Regions from separate parts of the Arthrobacter sp. 08Y14 genome, predicted to be linked through region 2. Evidence: riboswitches for the same ligand, from Rfam matches in the RefSeq annotation. Region 2 holds a riboswitch; each other region holds the start of a gene.
What was found. A riboswitch is a leader RNA that binds a small molecule or an ion and turns the genes downstream of it on or off. The one in region 2 is predicted to bind S-adenosylmethionine.
Positions count from the first base shown of each region.

Region 1: linked by a shared signal. The riboswitch ahead of CXR03_RS06470 (LLM class flavin-dependent oxidoreductase) and the one ahead of CXR03_RS03010 (hypothetical protein) in region 2 are both predicted to bind S-adenosylmethionine.
Region 3: linked by a shared signal. The riboswitch ahead of CXR03_RS10945 (flavin reductase family protein) and the one ahead of CXR03_RS03010 (hypothetical protein) in region 2 are both predicted to bind S-adenosylmethionine.
Region 4: linked by a shared signal. The riboswitch ahead of CXR03_RS15030 (bifunctional o-acetylhomoserine/o-acetylserine sulfhydrylase) and the one ahead of CXR03_RS03010 (hypothetical protein) in region 2 are both predicted to bind S-adenosylmethionine.

Region 1 is NZ_PJIX01000001.1:1,340,724-1,344,506, reverse strand. It holds gene CXR03_RS06475 (alpha/beta fold hydrolase) at 1-363, opposite strand, end outside; gene CXR03_RS06470 (LLM class flavin-dependent oxidoreductase) at 490-1,911, opposite strand; SAM riboswitch class IV at 1,947-2,061, opposite strand; gene CXR03_RS06465 (hypothetical protein) at 2,019-3,053, shown strand; gene CXR03_RS06460 (ABC transporter ATP-binding protein) at 3,284-3,783, shown strand, end outside.
Region 2 is NZ_PJIX01000001.1:642,032-645,814, forward strand. It holds gene CXR03_RS02995 (ATP-dependent DNA ligase) at 1-545, opposite strand, end outside; gene CXR03_RS03000 (alpha/beta hydrolase) at 568-1,119, opposite strand; gene CXR03_RS03005 (LLM class flavin-dependent oxidoreductase) at 1,193-2,218, shown strand; SAM riboswitch class IV at 2,277-2,414, shown strand; gene CXR03_RS03010 (hypothetical protein) at 2,430-2,813, shown strand; gene CXR03_RS03015 (tyrosine-protein phosphatase) at 2,770-3,495, opposite strand; gene CXR03_RS03020 (3-hydroxyacyl-CoA dehydrogenase family protein) at 3,505-3,783, opposite strand, start outside.
Region 3 is NZ_PJIX01000002.1:952,723-956,505, forward strand. It holds gene CXR03_RS10935 (nitronate monooxygenase) at 1-766, opposite strand, end outside; gene CXR03_RS10940 (PhzF family phenazine biosynthesis protein) at 777-1,613, opposite strand; SAM riboswitch class IV at 1,718-1,835, shown strand; gene CXR03_RS10945 (flavin reductase family protein) at 1,890-2,396, shown strand; gene CXR03_RS10950 (hypothetical protein) at 2,617-3,237, shown strand; gene aspS (aspartate--tRNA ligase) at 3,348-3,783, opposite strand, start outside.
Region 4 is NZ_PJIX01000003.1:583,668-587,450, forward strand. It holds gene CXR03_RS15020 (hypothetical protein) at 1-152, opposite strand, end outside; gene CXR03_RS15025 (VOC family protein) at 726-1,385, opposite strand; SAM riboswitch class IV at 1,554-1,669, shown strand; gene CXR03_RS15030 (bifunctional o-acetylhomoserine/o-acetylserine sulfhydrylase) at 1,741-3,057, shown strand; gene CXR03_RS15035 (homoserine O-acetyltransferase) at 3,147-3,783, shown strand, end outside.

The DNA of each region.
Region 1 (3,783 bases), 700 kb from region 2:
GACAACCCGCGTGATGACGGCGGATTCCTCGGCGGCGCGCAGCGCCAGGAAGGCACCCGACGCGAACCCGTAGAGGTCAGCCCTTCCGCCGGCCACCTGCACCACTGCCAGCAGGTCATCAACGTCGGACTCGGCCGTGTACTCTTCCCCCACGTCGCTTTCACCCAGTCCGCGGCGGTCATACGTGTAGACGGTGTGGTTTTCGGAGAGCAGCTGCGCCAGGGCCCGGGTACTGGAACTGTTGCGGTCAGCTGTCAGCGGATCCACGATCACCAGGGGCGGACCGCCGCCCTGCCGGGACCAGGCGATGCGGGTGCCGTCGGCGGAAAGGGCCATGCCGGTGGCGCTGGGTGAGGGTTCCATAGCGGACTCCTGCTCGCTAAAGGGGTTCACTGCGCGGACCCTTCAAACGTAAGGAGGCAGTCGGTCCCCGGTCAATGGCCCCGCCCGGAACCCGCCCCGCAAACCTCCGGCCGGACGGCGGAACCCTCAGCGTGCCGGAGTCCCTGCCGGCTGCAGACGGAAGGACGCGCCGCGGTGGTTTTCGGGCAGCTTGTCACCGGCACCGAAGAGCTTGTGGCGCAGCGTCCCCGGGGTATATTCCGTCCGGTAGGCACCGCGCTTCTGCAGCTCCGGCACCACAAACTCCACCACGTCCTCGAAGGTACCCGGGGTAATGGCGTAGGCCAGGTTGAAGCCGTCCACATCGGTCTCTTCCACCCACCGGATGAGCTCCTCGGCGACGTCGGACCCCGAGCCCACCAGCCGCGGACCCAGCCCGCCGATCCCCGCGGATTCGGCGATGTCGCGCACCGTCCAGGGTTCGCCGTCGTCCTTCGCTTTTTGGAAGTTGTCCGAGGCAGACTGGATCGCATTGGACTGCACATTGCCCAGCGGCTCGTCCAGGTTGTAGGTGGACAGGTCCACGCCGAGCCAGCCGGACATCAGGGCCAGGGCGCCCTCGTCGCTGGCGTACCGCTGGTAGTCCAAATGCTTGGCTTCGGCTTCCTCTGATGTTGCCGCGGTGATGATGGTCAGCAGCGTGTAGATCCGGATGGAGTGGCGGTCCCGGCCGGCAGCTTCGGCGGCATCACGAATCCGGGTGACCGTGGCCCTGAGCTTTTCCTTCGTGGGCGCGCCCACGAAGACGGCCTCGGCATTGCCGGCCGCAAAGGCAATGCCCCGCGGCGAGGCGCCGGCCTGGAAGATCACCGGAGTGCGCTGCGGTGACGGCTCACTGATATGGATGCCGGGAACCTTGAAGTACTTGCCCTCATGGTTGATGTCATGCACCTTCGCCGGGTCGGTGAAGATGCCGCTGTCCTTGTCCCGGACGACGGCGTCATCCTCCCAGGAGCCTTCCAGCAGCTTGTAGATCACCTCGAGGTATTCATCCGCGTGGTTGTAGCGCTCGTCGTGCTCAAGCTGGTCTTCGGCACCCATGTTGCGGGCCGCCGAGGGCAGGTAGCCGGTGACCACGTTCCAGCCAACCCGGCCGTTGGTGAGGTGGTCCAGGGTGGAGAGGCGCCGCGCAAAGGGGTAGGGGTGTTCATAGGCTGTTCCCGCGGTGATGCCGAAGCTGAGGTTCTCGGTGACCAGTGCCATGGCGGAGACCAAAAGCAGCGGGTCATTCACCGGCACCTGGGTGCCCTGCCGCAGTGTGGCCTCGTTGGAGTTTCCATACACGTCATAGGTGCCCAGGACGTCTGCGATAAAGATGCCGTCAAACAATCCGCGCTCGCAGGTTTGGGCCAGGTTGGCCCAATAGCGGAGGTCCGTGTAGTTCGCGGACTGGTCCTGCGGATGGCGCCACAGTCCCGGAGACTGATGGCCCACGCAGTTCATGTCAAAGGCGTTGAACCGGATCTGCCGCCGGCTGTTCTGATGTGTTGAGGAAGATGATTCGGACACAGGGAAATCCTTCGGGACGGGACGCACCCGCTGGGGCGCCGTACTTGCCGTTCGCGGACGCGACACGGCCGGATCCTCATCTGGGGCACCCCGCTACGGAAAGAGGGTTGCCGCCCAACCAGCCAGAGCTTTTCGTTGGGACTCATGATCCTTCGCCACCAGTATTTGCATACCCGGACGGGCAGGGGAAATACATGACACTGTGTGAACCGCAGCCGTTAACCTGCGGTCATGAATCCGCCGGCCTGCCTGCTGCACTTGTCCACAAGCGGCAATTTCTCTTTCCCCCGCCCCCGTGCAGCGCTACGGTCACCCCCATGAAGAATCACGTCGGCTGGATAGTGCCCTTGGCAGGAATTGCGGTGGTTTGGTTCTTTGGTCCGCTTGTCCTGAATGCCGTGGCCGCTTCCGCGTTGGGCGTCATCCCCAAGGGCCTCATAGTGCTGGCCCTATTCGCCGGATGCATATTCCTGGGCATTTATCTGCTGATAAAGGTCATTCAGAACGGGCACCGAACATTCCGCGCCCACCGCCGCTCCGGAGGTCATCTCAATAAAGCCGAGAGGGCTCAGGCCGATTTACAGCGGACGTATGACGAAGCGTGGTCCGCGGCACGGGTTCTGACGGACGGGCTTCGCCGGGGGCAGGCCCCTCCAACCCAAGAGGTGTGGGGAGTTGTGCTGGAACCGGGGGAATCGGTTCACCTTTTCATAAACGCCGATTATGCGCGTTTTTACGGCCTCAACGGAACTTATGTTCACACGTCCGGATTCTTCTGGGGCCGGCCTTCCTTTGTCCTTGCAGGTGTTGGGCTGACGGCTCTCGCCAATCGTTCCCGGCGGCGTGCAGCCCAGGCGGTATCGCTTCAACAATGGCGGGAAAAACAACACACGCAAATGTTCCTGACAGACCGCAAGATTATTGCCCAGGTGAACGGAAGATGGCTCAGCTTTCCCTATTCGCAGATTTCCGCCTGCTACCCGGAACCTGAAAACTGCAGTCTGGTACTGGAGTTCTATTCTTATGAGCCCCTCCTGATCGGCGGGCCCGAAGCACCGCTGGCCATCGCGTATCTGGTCTGGGCCCTGTACGGCGAACACGGACTGGCGGCGCATCCGGCGCTGCAGAGCCTGCGCTCCTGACGGGGCGTCGAAATATTACGCGGGGGACTTGCCGGTTTCCGCAATCGCGCGTTTAGTTGCTCTTGACCATCCCGAGCGGCTGAGAGACCTGGATCAGTGAAGCCGCAGCAACCCTGGTTGCCGTACCTCCTCCTTGAGGGACGGCGATAGCGAGGACAACACCGCAGGAGGCCTCCCGGCCCAAGGCGTTATCCGTAGGGTGCTACTGCCAGGACCGATGGAGAGTTAACATGACCGCTCTGGCTTCACAGTCCCCTGCCGCGCCGCCCCAAACGCGCGCCGCCGGCTCCGCCCTTCCCGTTTCCTTTTCCTCCCTTGGCCGCGCTTTCGGCTCGGGCGGTGAAACCCACCAGGTGCTGCGGGACATCACCTTTGACGTACATGCCGGCGAAGTCCTGGCCATCCTGGGCTCCAGCGGCTGCGGAAAGTCCACGCTCCTGCGGGCCGCAGCCGGCCTGGACGCTCCAACCACCGGGGAAGTCCGGATCAACGGAACACCCGTCCGCGGCATTGATGACCGATGCGCCGTCGCGTTCCAGGAACCGCGGCTGCTGCCCTGGCAAACCCTGCAGGCCAACATCGCCATGGGCCTGCCCAAGGGCATCAGCGCCAAGAACGGCAAGGCCAAGGTGGCCGAACTGCTGGAGCTGGTGGAACTGGCCGCATTCGCCAAACACCGTCCCCGGGCAGTTTCCGGCGGCATGGCGCAGCGCGCCTCTCTTGCCCGGGC
Region 2 (3,783 bases):
GCCACGATGCCGTCCAGGCCGGCACCCTCGAACTCGCTGAACCAGCGCTGCGCGGTGCCTGGATCGGTGGTGCGACTGGTCAGATAAACGGGTGCGGCGGCGTGGGCAAGCGCGGCTTCCAGTGCGCTTCGGCGCTCCGCGTACGGCCGGTCCAGGAAACCGGTGTCATCCAGCGCCAGCAGGTCAAAGGCAACAAAAGCCGCCGGTGTTTGTTCGGCCAGCAGTTTCACCCTGCTGGCCGCCGGATGGATGCGCTGCTGCAGGACTTCAAAGTCCAGCCGCTTCCCGGAACCGTTGATCAGGATAATTTCGCCGTCCACCACGCAGCGCTGCGGAAGGTTGGCCTTGAGCGCGTCCACCAGTTCCGGAAAGTACCGGGTCATCGGCTTTTCGTTGCGGCTGCCGATTTCCAGCTCATCACCGTCCCGGAAAATGATGGAGCGGAAACCGTCCCACTTGGGCTCGTAGGAGTAGTCCCCCTCGGGCAGTGCAGTCACGGCTTTGGCCAGCATGGGGGCTACGGGCGGCATTACCGGAAGTTTCATGGACCCCATTCTTACCCGGTTTTCAGCCGAGGGGAATGGAAACGCCCAGCCCTGCGGCAAACGCGGTCAGCAGGTCCCGGCCCTGCTGCCAGTTCCCGATGCCGCTTTCATCATTGATGTGGGTCAGTGCTCCGGCGTCGATCACGGGGACACCCCAGGCCTGGGCCAGCAGCCGTGCTCCGGGGAGGGTGCAGTAGGGATCGTTTTCGCTGGCAACCATCAGTCCGGGCACCGGAAGCGGCTCCAACCGCGGGTCCCGGAAAGATCCGGCAGTGTCCGGGAAGGCCGGCTCGGCCGGATCCGGCGGGGCTACCAGCAGCACGCCCCGGGCGCGTTTCGGGTTGCGCAGCAGCCATTCGGCGGAGGCCAGGCAGCCCAGGCTGTGGGCCACGAGGATGGTGTCACCGCCGCGGGAGCCGGCGGCGTCGTCGAGCGCGTCCATCCAGTTCTCCAGGTTCGGGTCATCCCACGACGACGGCGAAATCCGGGACACGTCCGCGGCACCGTCCTGCCACCGGCTTTGCCAGTGCTCATCATTGGAACCGCCGATCCCCGGGACCATGGTCAGGTGCATGCTGTTCGCCTCTCATCCTGTGGTGCCGGGGAGCCGGCAGCCGGGAATATCTGCTCGGAAACCGGTGCTGTCAATGAACATGAAGAAGATCGGTTTCCTGTCCTTTGGACATTACCGCGACGTGCAGGGTTCCTTTGTCCGCACCGCCCGTGACGCCCTGCTGCAGACCGTTGAAACGGCGGTGGCAGCCGAGGAAGTTGGCATTGACGGAGCCTTCCTTCGGGTCCACCACTTCGCCCCGCAGTTCGCTGCGCCGTTCCCCCTGCTGTCCGCCATGGCCGCACGGACTCACCGGCTTGAACTGGGCACGGCGGTGATCGATATGCGCTACGAAAATCCGCTGTACATGGCCGAAGAAGCGGCGGCCACGGATCTGATCAGCGGCGGCAGGCTTCAGCTGGGCCTGAGCCGAGGTTCACCCGAGCCCGCGCTGCGCGGCTATGAGGCATTTGGCTACGTTCCCACCGGGGACAGCACCGATGCGGATGAGGCCCGCAAGCACACACTGGTGTTCCGGGCGGCGATTGCCGGCGCAGGCCTGGCGAACGCGGATCCGATGATGACCGGCAGTTCCGACGCGCTGGCCATCGATCCGCAGTCCCCCGGCCTCGCAGAACGGATCTGGTGGGGTTCCGGAACCCGGGCGACGGCCAAGTGGACCGGCGAACAGGGCATGAACCTGATGAGCTCCACCCTGCTGACGGAGGATACCGGAGTTCCCTTCGATGAGCTCCAGGCCGAGCAGATTGCGGTGTTCCGCAAGGCCTGGGCCGATGCGGGACATGAGGGGACTGCGCGGGTGTCCGTCAGCCGCAGCGTCATTCCGCTGGTGACCGACACCGACCGCCGGTATTTTGGGCTGCGCGCCCAAGCCGAGGGACGCGACCAGGTGGGGCGGCTCGACGGCGGTCTGGCCCGGTTCGGCAAGAGCTACATTGGCGAACCTGATGTCATTGCCGCCCAGCTTGCCGCGGACGCCGCGGTTCAGGCTGCGGACACGCTTCTGGTGACGGTGCCCAACCAGCTGGGCGTGGACTACAACGTGCAGCTGCTGGAGAACATCGTGAAGCATGTCGCGCCGGCGGCCGGCTGGCGCTGATGCCTCCGGCACGGCGGCGGTTCCCGGCTGTCACCGGCATGCGCTATGGTGGTGTCAGCTTCACGAGAGGTGGCCAACGCCCGGAGGAATCCGGGTCCGTAAAAGCTCCGACTGGCCTCACACCAACCCCATTGTTCGGCGGGTGGTTCGGATGACGAAGCGGCCCGCGGCCAACCGGTGCGGGCAAGGACAAACCGTAAAGGAACACACTGTGAGTATCTCCAGTGGCGCCCGCTGCATCAGCTACACCCCCGGCCACAACGTCCACCTCATTCACGGCAAGCGCCTGGCTGTTTACGATGACTGGGTGGATGCCCAGGCCTACGTCGATCTCGATCTGGACCTGATCCAGTTGGTCGTGGACGGCGAGCAGCAGCTGATGTGGTTCCACGACCTGCCTTCCCTGTCGCAGGCGCTGGCCCATTCCAACGGCCAGGTACAGTGGTGCGCACGCTATTCGTCGCTGCTGGTGCCCGGAGGCTTTGACAGCCCCGCACGGCGCTCTTTTTTCTACTTGGCGACGCCGGAAAGGGTCCATCCCTGTAAACAGCTCAACGCAAACGACTCCGAAGACGCCCAAGCTCAGCGGGGCTAAGCCCAGCTGAGCGCAGGTACTGTTCCGCGTCCAGCCCGTCCAGGGCGCGGAGCAGTTCCCGCCGTCCGTCGGCCACCCGCGCGTCTTCCTGCTCGGAGGTCAGCGGCTTTTCCCTCGGATGCACCTGCGTGGCGTGGAAGGCATTAATGCCGCGGACCGCCTCCTCATAGTCGTCGGCAATGGCCTCCGGTGATGCCCCGGCCAGCTGGAGCAGCAGCATGGCGACGAGCCCGGTGCGGTCCCGGCCGGCGGAGCAGTGGATCACCACCGCGCCGTCGTCGGCGTCTGCCAGGGCCTGAACGACGGCGGCGATCTTCTCCGGCCAGCGGCGCAGGTTCTCCCGGTACCACTTGGGCGAGTCCATGTACGGGCCGCACAAAGCGGTGAAGTCGGGATCGTTCGCTTCCTGGGTGGGCCGGGTCAGGAACGTGATGCCTGCGGCGGCGTCGGGGCTCACTTCCGGGTCGGTGTCCCGGCGGCCCTGCTCCACGTCGTTGCGGAGGTCGATGACGGTGCGGACGCCGGCGTCGCGGGCCTGCGCCCAGCCCCGCCCGGTGAGCCATTCGGACCGGCCCATCCGGAAGATCCGGCCGGGTGCCACGGAGCCGCCGCCGGCAACCGGGATGCCGCCCAGGTCACGGGCATTCGCCGCGCCTTCCCACTCCACATCCCGGTTGCCCATCACGCCCTTCTAGGACCAGTCGAAGAAGCCCTTGCCGGACTTCCGGCCGAGCTCGCCGCGCGCCACCTTGTCGCGGAGGATCTGCGGCGGTTCAAACCGCGGACCAAGGGTTTCGGCAAGATACTCGGCAATGCCCAGGCGCACGTCCAGACCCACAATGTCGGTGGTCCGCAGCGGACCTGTGGGGTGCTTGTAGCCCAGGACCATGGCGGCATCGATATCCTCTGCCGTGGCCACGCCCTCCTCCACCATGCGCATGGCTTCCAACGCGATGGCCACTCCCAGCCG
Region 3 (3,783 bases), on a different contig from region 2:
CCACTTGGACGGCACCTGCCCCGGCGGCCAGAGCTGCGGACGCGTCCTCCGGGGTGGAAATCCCTCCCGCGGCTACCAACGGGAGCGGGCAGGCTTCTCGAACCTGGTCCAGCAGGCCAGTTAATGAGACCTTCCCCGGCACCTTCCCGCTGTCAAGGGTTCCCCGGTGTCCGCCGGCTTCCGGGCCCTGCACGCACAGGACGTTCGCTCCGGCAGCTGCCGCCGCGCGCGCCTCGCCGGCATCGGTGACCGTCACCACGCTGCAGATTCCCTGCGCGGCAAGTTCGGCAAAGACCGCCGGTTCCGGCAATCCGAAGGTGAAGGACACTACCGGGACCCGCTCCCGGAGGACCAGCTCCAGCTTGGCTTGCCAGGCGTCGTCGTCGTTGGGGTTCGGCATCCCGGGTTCGGGGACCGTGGTTCCGGCTGGCCCCTGTCCTGCTGCTGTGACCAGGTGCTCACGGAAGATCAGGGCCGCTTCGATTTTTCGAGCCCGGGCTGCCGCCTTCCCTGCAGCCTGATCCTGCGCGGCAACCGGGTAGGTGTTGGCAGCATCCGGAACGAAGAGGTTCAGGCCAAAGGGCCGGCCGCTCAGCCTGCGCAGCTGGGTAATCTGGTCCGCCACGGTGCCTGTGCTCTTGTAACCGGCGGCCAGGAAGCCGAGCCCGCCGGCCTCCCCCACTGCAGCAGCCAGCTCCGGGGTGGAAGGCCCCCCGGCCATGGGTGCACCGATAACCGGAAGGGCAAGCGAGTTTAGGGTGAACATGGTGCCCGATTTACAGTGTGACGGTGCCGTCAATGCAGGTGACCGTGGATCCGCCCACCCAGATTTTGCGGTCCCGGGTGAAGACCCGGACCCGGCCGGAGCGCTGGACGGCAGTGCCCTGGGTGACGACGTAGCGTTCCGGTGCCAGTGAGGCTCCGATCAGCCACTGGGCGAGTCCGGCGTTGAGGCTGCCGGTGACCGGATCCTCTGCAATACCGAGACCCGGTACGAAGGCGCGCACTTCAAAGTCTGTTTCCGCGTCCGCCGGCTGCGCGCCAATGACGCCCACGCGCAGGTTGCCCATGATCACGGGATTCGGGTTCAGCGCCAAGACGGTTGCGGCGTCCCGGAGCAGCAGTCCCAGCCAGCCGGGTCCGTTGTCGATCCAGTTGGAGGCGAGGATCTGCTCCGGTTCCAGGCCCAGCGCCTGCCGGGCCTGGTCCAGGACATCGTCCTCCAGCTCACCGGAGCGCAGCAGGGGCGGAGCGGCAAACGCCGCGATCCCGGCATTGGCGTGCAGCGTCACGAGTCCTATGCCGCATTCCTGTACGACGACGTCGGGGTACCGGCGCTTGGCCCCGGTCTCCAGCCAGGCGTGGCACGTGCCCAGCGTAGGGTGTCCGGCGAAGGGAATCTCCCCGCCGGGGGTGAAGATCCGGACCCGGTAGTCGGCCCCGTCCACAGTGGGCGGCAGGACGAAGGTGGTCTCGGAAAGGTTGGTCCACCGGGCGAAGGAGGCCATCTCAGCATCCGTCAGCCCTTCCGCTTCGAGCACCACCGCCAGCGGGTTGCCCAAATACGGTTCGCTGCCGAAAACGTCCACCTGTTTAAACCACCGCTGTCTCATTCTTCACACTGTATCCCTTCATCCCCATGACTTTTATGAAGCGGAGTTTACGAACTGTGGCGGGGGTTTGTGTCCCGGTGCTGCCCGGCCTACGTTGGAGCAAGAATCAAGAGTTCCAGCCACGGGCCCTGGCCGGCTGGACGGCAACCCTCTCGCCGTAGCGGGGTGCTCCAGGTGACGATTCGGCCGCCCGGTTTCCAACCGGCCCGGCAAGTACCGCGCTTCGCTACCGACGTATCGGGTTACCGGGCGCTTGAGGCAGAGGATCTTTTGAGCATGGCACTTTTGACCGACCTTCAGCCCGCTGCATTGCGCCGGGCGTTCTCCCGTTTTCCGTCCGGCGTTGCCGCCCTGTGCGCGGTCATCGACGGCGAGCCGCAGGGCCTGGTTGCTTCTTCCTTCACGGTGGGCGTTTCCATGGATCCGCCGCTGGTGATGTTTGCCGTGCAGAACACGTCCCGCACATGGCCGGTGCTGCGGGGCTCGGCCCGGATTGGCGTGTCGATTTTGGGTTCCGATCACGAGGGCGTCTGCAAACAGATTGCGTCCAGGGCCGGAAACCGCTTCGCCGGACTGGATCTGCACACGGATGACTCCGGATCATTGTTCCTGGACCGGGCCGCCCTCTGGCTTGAGTGCTCTGTGGAGAATGAGGTTCCGGCCGGGGACCATCAGGTGGTTCTGCTACGGGTGCACGGCCATGCCTCACACGACGATGCCCATGAGCCCCTGATATTCCACGGTTCAGCGTTTCGCCGTCTGGGCGTTCCCGAATTCGCCTGACCGGCAGAAATGTGTCGGCACCGGAAATACGGAGCCGGGAATTGTTTCCACGCGTTTATGACAGCGGCCGTCCGTTACCAATCCTTTACATTCGAAGCCGGCTCCACTATCGTTCTTCGGATTACTTCGGAAGGAAGTAGCGGAGATGACCAGAAACAGAAATGCCAATGGAACATCACGGAATAAGGCAAGGCCCGGCAGAGCGTCGGATTTGCCGTTTATGCATAAGGCCCTGCTTCCCGCAGCGGCGCTGGGTCTGGTGCTGACAGGATGCAGCGCCCAGGAGGAGCCCGAGGCCGCTTCCTCTAAACCGGCCACATCGTCAGCCACAGCCGGGGAGACCGCCACGGCCTCCCCCAAAGCCGGTTCGTCCAGCCGGAGCAGCATCGGCGTGGAACTGCCCCCGGGAAGCACGGAGCCTCCTGCCCCCAGCGACCCCGCCATGCTGGCACTGTTCCGGGCGGACAATCCCATCAGCCTCGAGAGCTACTTCCAGCAAAATCCCCAGGGGCGCCCTCTCAACGCGAGCCTCATGCTCGAGGAACCCGGCACCGGGAGGAGCACCTTCGATCTGCCCGCAATGGAACCGGGGACCAGCTTCAGCGTGTACCTCACCTGTAACCAGCCCGGGGACTACAGCATCGAGGTTCGGGACGCTGATTCAAACCCAGTGACCGCTTCCAGCAGCAACAATTGCAATTGGCCGGTCCTAACGTCTTTTGAACACATCGTCACACCCGATCAAACCCCGGCGTCCATCACAGTGGACGGGCCGGACGGAGATTACTGGCTTGTTGTCTACAATTTGCCGGTCCCCACTATGGCGCCCGCACCGGGCTAAAACAGGCTGCCGGAATAATTCACCCAAATTTACCGGCGCGTCGAAAGATGAAGGTGCCCGGCCGCATCAGCGGCCGGGCACCTTCATCATTCTGGAATCCTGCGAAAGACCTAGTCCTTCTTGGCGTCGTCCTTCTTGGCTTCAGCCTTCTTTTCCGGCTTGAAGTCCACGCCGGCTTCCTTGCGCTGCTGGGCAGTGATCGGAGCCGGAGCCTGGGTCAGCGGGTCATAGCCGCCGCCGGACTTCGGGAAGGCAATGACGTCGCGGATGGATTCGCTGCCCGAAAGCAGCGCGACCACACGGTCCCAGCCGAAGGCGATGCCGCCGTGGGGCGGTGCGCCGTACTTGAATCCTTCAAGCAGGAACCCGAACTTCTCCTGGGCGTCTTCCTGCGACAGGCCCATGACCTTGAAGACGCGCTCCTGCACATCGCGCTGGTGGATACGGATGGAGCCGCCGCCAATTTCGTTGCCGTTGCAGACAATGTCATAGGCGTAGGCCAGAGCCGATGCGGGATCCGTGTCGAAGGTGTCCATGAACTCGGGC
Region 4 (3,783 bases), on a different contig from region 2:
TCCCACTGCGGCATCTTCTGCCACTGGGCGGCTTCGATGTAGACCCCTGCCCGCACCCGGACCAGCTCGCCCGCCTGACATCTCCGGGCCAGGGAACGTCTGCCGGAGCCGTCGCGATCGGCGTCGGCTGCATAAAGAAACTCCGGATCCATGAGACAAGCGTGAATCCTGGGCTTGCTTCACTAGATGGACCGGGAGCGGTCTGTGGATAAAAACCCCGCCTGAGGGAAGACCGCCACTTTGGGCAGGCGCATCCGGATTGGGAATTTGCTGCCGGTGCGGACCGGCAGTGATTTCCCGAAAGGTGCGCGGATGCCCAAAACGGCAGCGGTTCAGGGGTCCGGCCCGCCCAAAAGGTGCGCGGATGCCCACAGCGGCAGCGATTCAGGGTCCGGCCCGCCCAAAAGGTGCGCGGATGCCCAAAGCGGCAGCGGCTCAGGGGTCCGGCTCGCCCAGAAAGTGCGCGGATGCCCAAAGCGGCAGCGGTTCAGGGTCCAGCCCGCCCGAAAGGTGCGCGGATGCCCACAGCGGCAGCATTTACCCAACTGGTTCCGCCGCCGGCGGGAAAGGCGACCACTTTGGGCAGGCGCATCCGGATTGGGATTCTGCTGCCGGTGCGGACCGGCAGCGATTTCCCGAAAGGTGCGCGGATGCCCAAAGCGGCAGCGGATCAGGGGTCCGGCCCGCCCAGAAAGGTGCGCGGATCCCCCAAAGCGGCAGCAGAACTAGATCTCGACGAGGCCCTTGGCCGTGTTGAACGTGACGGACATGATGCCGGGAGTTCCCTTGGGGGAAATCCACGTGACGCCCACGTTCTCCAGCGGTTCCTCGGCCGGGGTGCCCAGCCACTGCGCCACACGGTCAGCGGAGCCGGCAATGGTCAGCGAGTCCAGCTTCACGGCACCGGGCATGCCGGGCAGGGCAGCCGAGGGGTGCAGTTCCTCGGTTCCGTCATCCCAGCGCAGCATGTACGGCACCTGGGGGTCGGCGATCAGGCCGTTGATGCCGATCTGCCGCCAGGTCAGTTCCTGGCCGTCGGGGAACTTCCGGTTACCCGGAACGGAGAGCCGTCCAAGCCGTTCTTCAAAGGGGGTGAGGTCATCCACAGCCACGCACCAGCCCATCCAGCCGCCGCCGCACTCCGAGCGCTGGCGCACTGCCTGGCCGAAGGGAGCCTTGTCCGAGGCCGGGTGGTTGAGGGCTTCCACCACCTCGACGTACTGATGGTTGGCCAGGGGAAGGATCATGTTCCGCGTACCAAAACGCGGATGGACGCCGCCCTTGACGAAGTCCGCTCCCAGAGCGTCTGCGATCCTCTCTGTCGTGGCCAAAAGACCGTCGGATTCACTGGCATAAGATACATGGTCCAAGCGCATGCGGCCCATAATGGCACGTTGTGACCCGCGTCTCGACTTAGGGCCACCTAAGGCGCCGAAGACGCTTTCCCCGCAGCCGCCGGGAAAAGGTACGCGCCCATCCGTGCCGCCGACGCCCGGGAAATGATCCGTCACACTCCTTGCAGGCGCCGGACTTATCCGTTTTCATAGGGGATAGGTCATGAGTGCCAGCAGATAGCCCCGGCTTGCTGGCCGGCAACCCTCCAACCGCGGTGGGGTGCCCCGGGTGAAGACCTGGCCCTGCCTCAACGGATGCAGGGCAAGCGCGGGTCCCACGTGGCTGCCGGTTACCTTGTTCCGGCCGGAAGTCTCTGTGCGGCCCTTAGGTTATGGGAGCTAAGCAGTGTCAGAAAACTGGTCCTTTGAAACCCGTTCCATCCATGCCGGCCAGGAGCCCGACGCCGTTACCGGCGCCCGCGCCCTGCCTATTTACCAGACATCGTCCTTTGTCTTTCCCAGTGCGGAAGCAGCAGCCAACCGGTTCGCCTTGGCTGAGCTTGCCCCCATCTACACCCGCATCGGCAACCCCACCCAGGAAGCGGTGGAAAACCGGATCGCTTCCCTTGAAGGCGGGATCGGGGCACTGCTGCTCGCCTCCGGGCAGGCCGCGGAAACCTTCGCCATCCTCAACGTGGCCGAAGCCGGGGACCACATCGTTGCCAGCCCCAGCCTTTACGGCGGAACGTACAACCTGTTCAAGCACACGCTGAAGAAGTTCGGCATCACCACAACGTTCGTGGCCGATCCGGACAATCTGGAGCAGTGGCGGGCGGCGGTGCAGCCCAACACCAAGGCCTTCTTCGGCGAGGTGGTCTCCAACCCCCGCCAGGACGTGCTGGACATCGAGGGCATCAGTGCGGTGGCGCATGAGGCCGGCATTCCCCTGATCGTGGACAACACGCTCTCCACCCCGTACCTGATCCGGCCCATCGAGTGGGGCGCGGACATTGTGGTGCACTCGGCCACCAAGTACCTCGGCGGGCACGGTACCGCCATTGCGGGCGTCATCGTGGATTCGGGCAACTTTGACTTCGGTGCCGATCCGGAGAAATTCCCCGGCTTCAACACCCCGGATGAGAGCTACAACGGGCTCGTCTATGCCCGTGACCTGGGTGCCAGCGGCATTCTGGGTGCCAACCTCGCCTACATCCTCAAGGCGCGGGTCCAGCTGCTCCGCGATCTTGGCTCCTCCGTGTCCCCGTTCAACGCGTTCCTCATTGCCCAGGGCCTGGAAACCCTGAGCCTGCGCATGGAGCGGCACGTGAGCAACGCCGTCGCGGTGGCCAACTGGCTGGAAGGGCACGACGACGTCGTCTCCGTCGCCTATGCGGGCCTGGAATCCAGCCCGTGGTTCGAGCGCGGACGCCATTACGGGCCGCGCGGAACGGGCGCCATTGTCTCCTTCGAGATCAACGGCGGCATCGACGCCGGCAAGCGGTTCGTGGATGCCCTGGACCTGCACTCCCATGTGGCGAACGTGGGCGACGTGCGCTCCCTGGTCATTCATCCGGCGTCGACCACCCACAGCCAGCTGGGGGCCGAGGCGCAGCTGGCAGCGGGAGTCAGCCCCGGGCTGGTCCGGCTGTCCGTAGGCATTGAGCACATTGACGACATTATTGCGGACCTCGACGCCGGGTTCCGGGCAGCCAAGGGAGCGTAGCGGGCAGCGTGACACTTCCTTCTACCTCAAACGCTGCCGGAACCGCCGGCGGTACCGTACCGCAGCACTCCGCCCCCGCCGGGGACGGGGTGCTGCGGCATGCGCGCATCGGCAGCCTGCATCTGGAAACAGGAGGCTACCTGCCGGACGTTTCCCTTGCCTACGAGACGTGGGGGACCCTCAACGCGGATGCAAACAATGCCGTGCTGGTGGCCCACGCCCTCACCGGCAGCACCCATGTGGCCAGGGGCAGCAGCGGCGAGGACGGCTGGTGGGACGCACTGGTGGGTCCGGGCAAGACGGTGGACACTGACCGGTACTTTGTCGTCTGCATCAACATGCTCGGCGGCTGCTACGGATCCTCCGGACCATCGTCGCCGGATCCGCAGGGGCTCCCCTGGGGGTCGCGGTTTCCCTTTGTCACGATCCGGGACTCCGTTCGCGCCGAGGCGCGCCTGGCCGACCAGCTGGGAATCCGCGTCTGGCACACCGTGCTCGGCGGTTCCCTGGGCGGCGCCCGTGCCCTGGAATGGGCCGCCACCGAGCCCGGCCGAGTGCAGCGCTGCGCCGTCATTGCGTGCACCGCTGCCAGTTCCGCGGAGCAAATTGCCTTTGGCCAGGCGCAGCTGGAAGCCATCCGCCTGGATCCGGATTTCAACGGCGGCGACTATTACAACGGCAGGGCTCCCGTTGCCGGTCTTGGCCTCGCCCGCCGGATCGCCCACA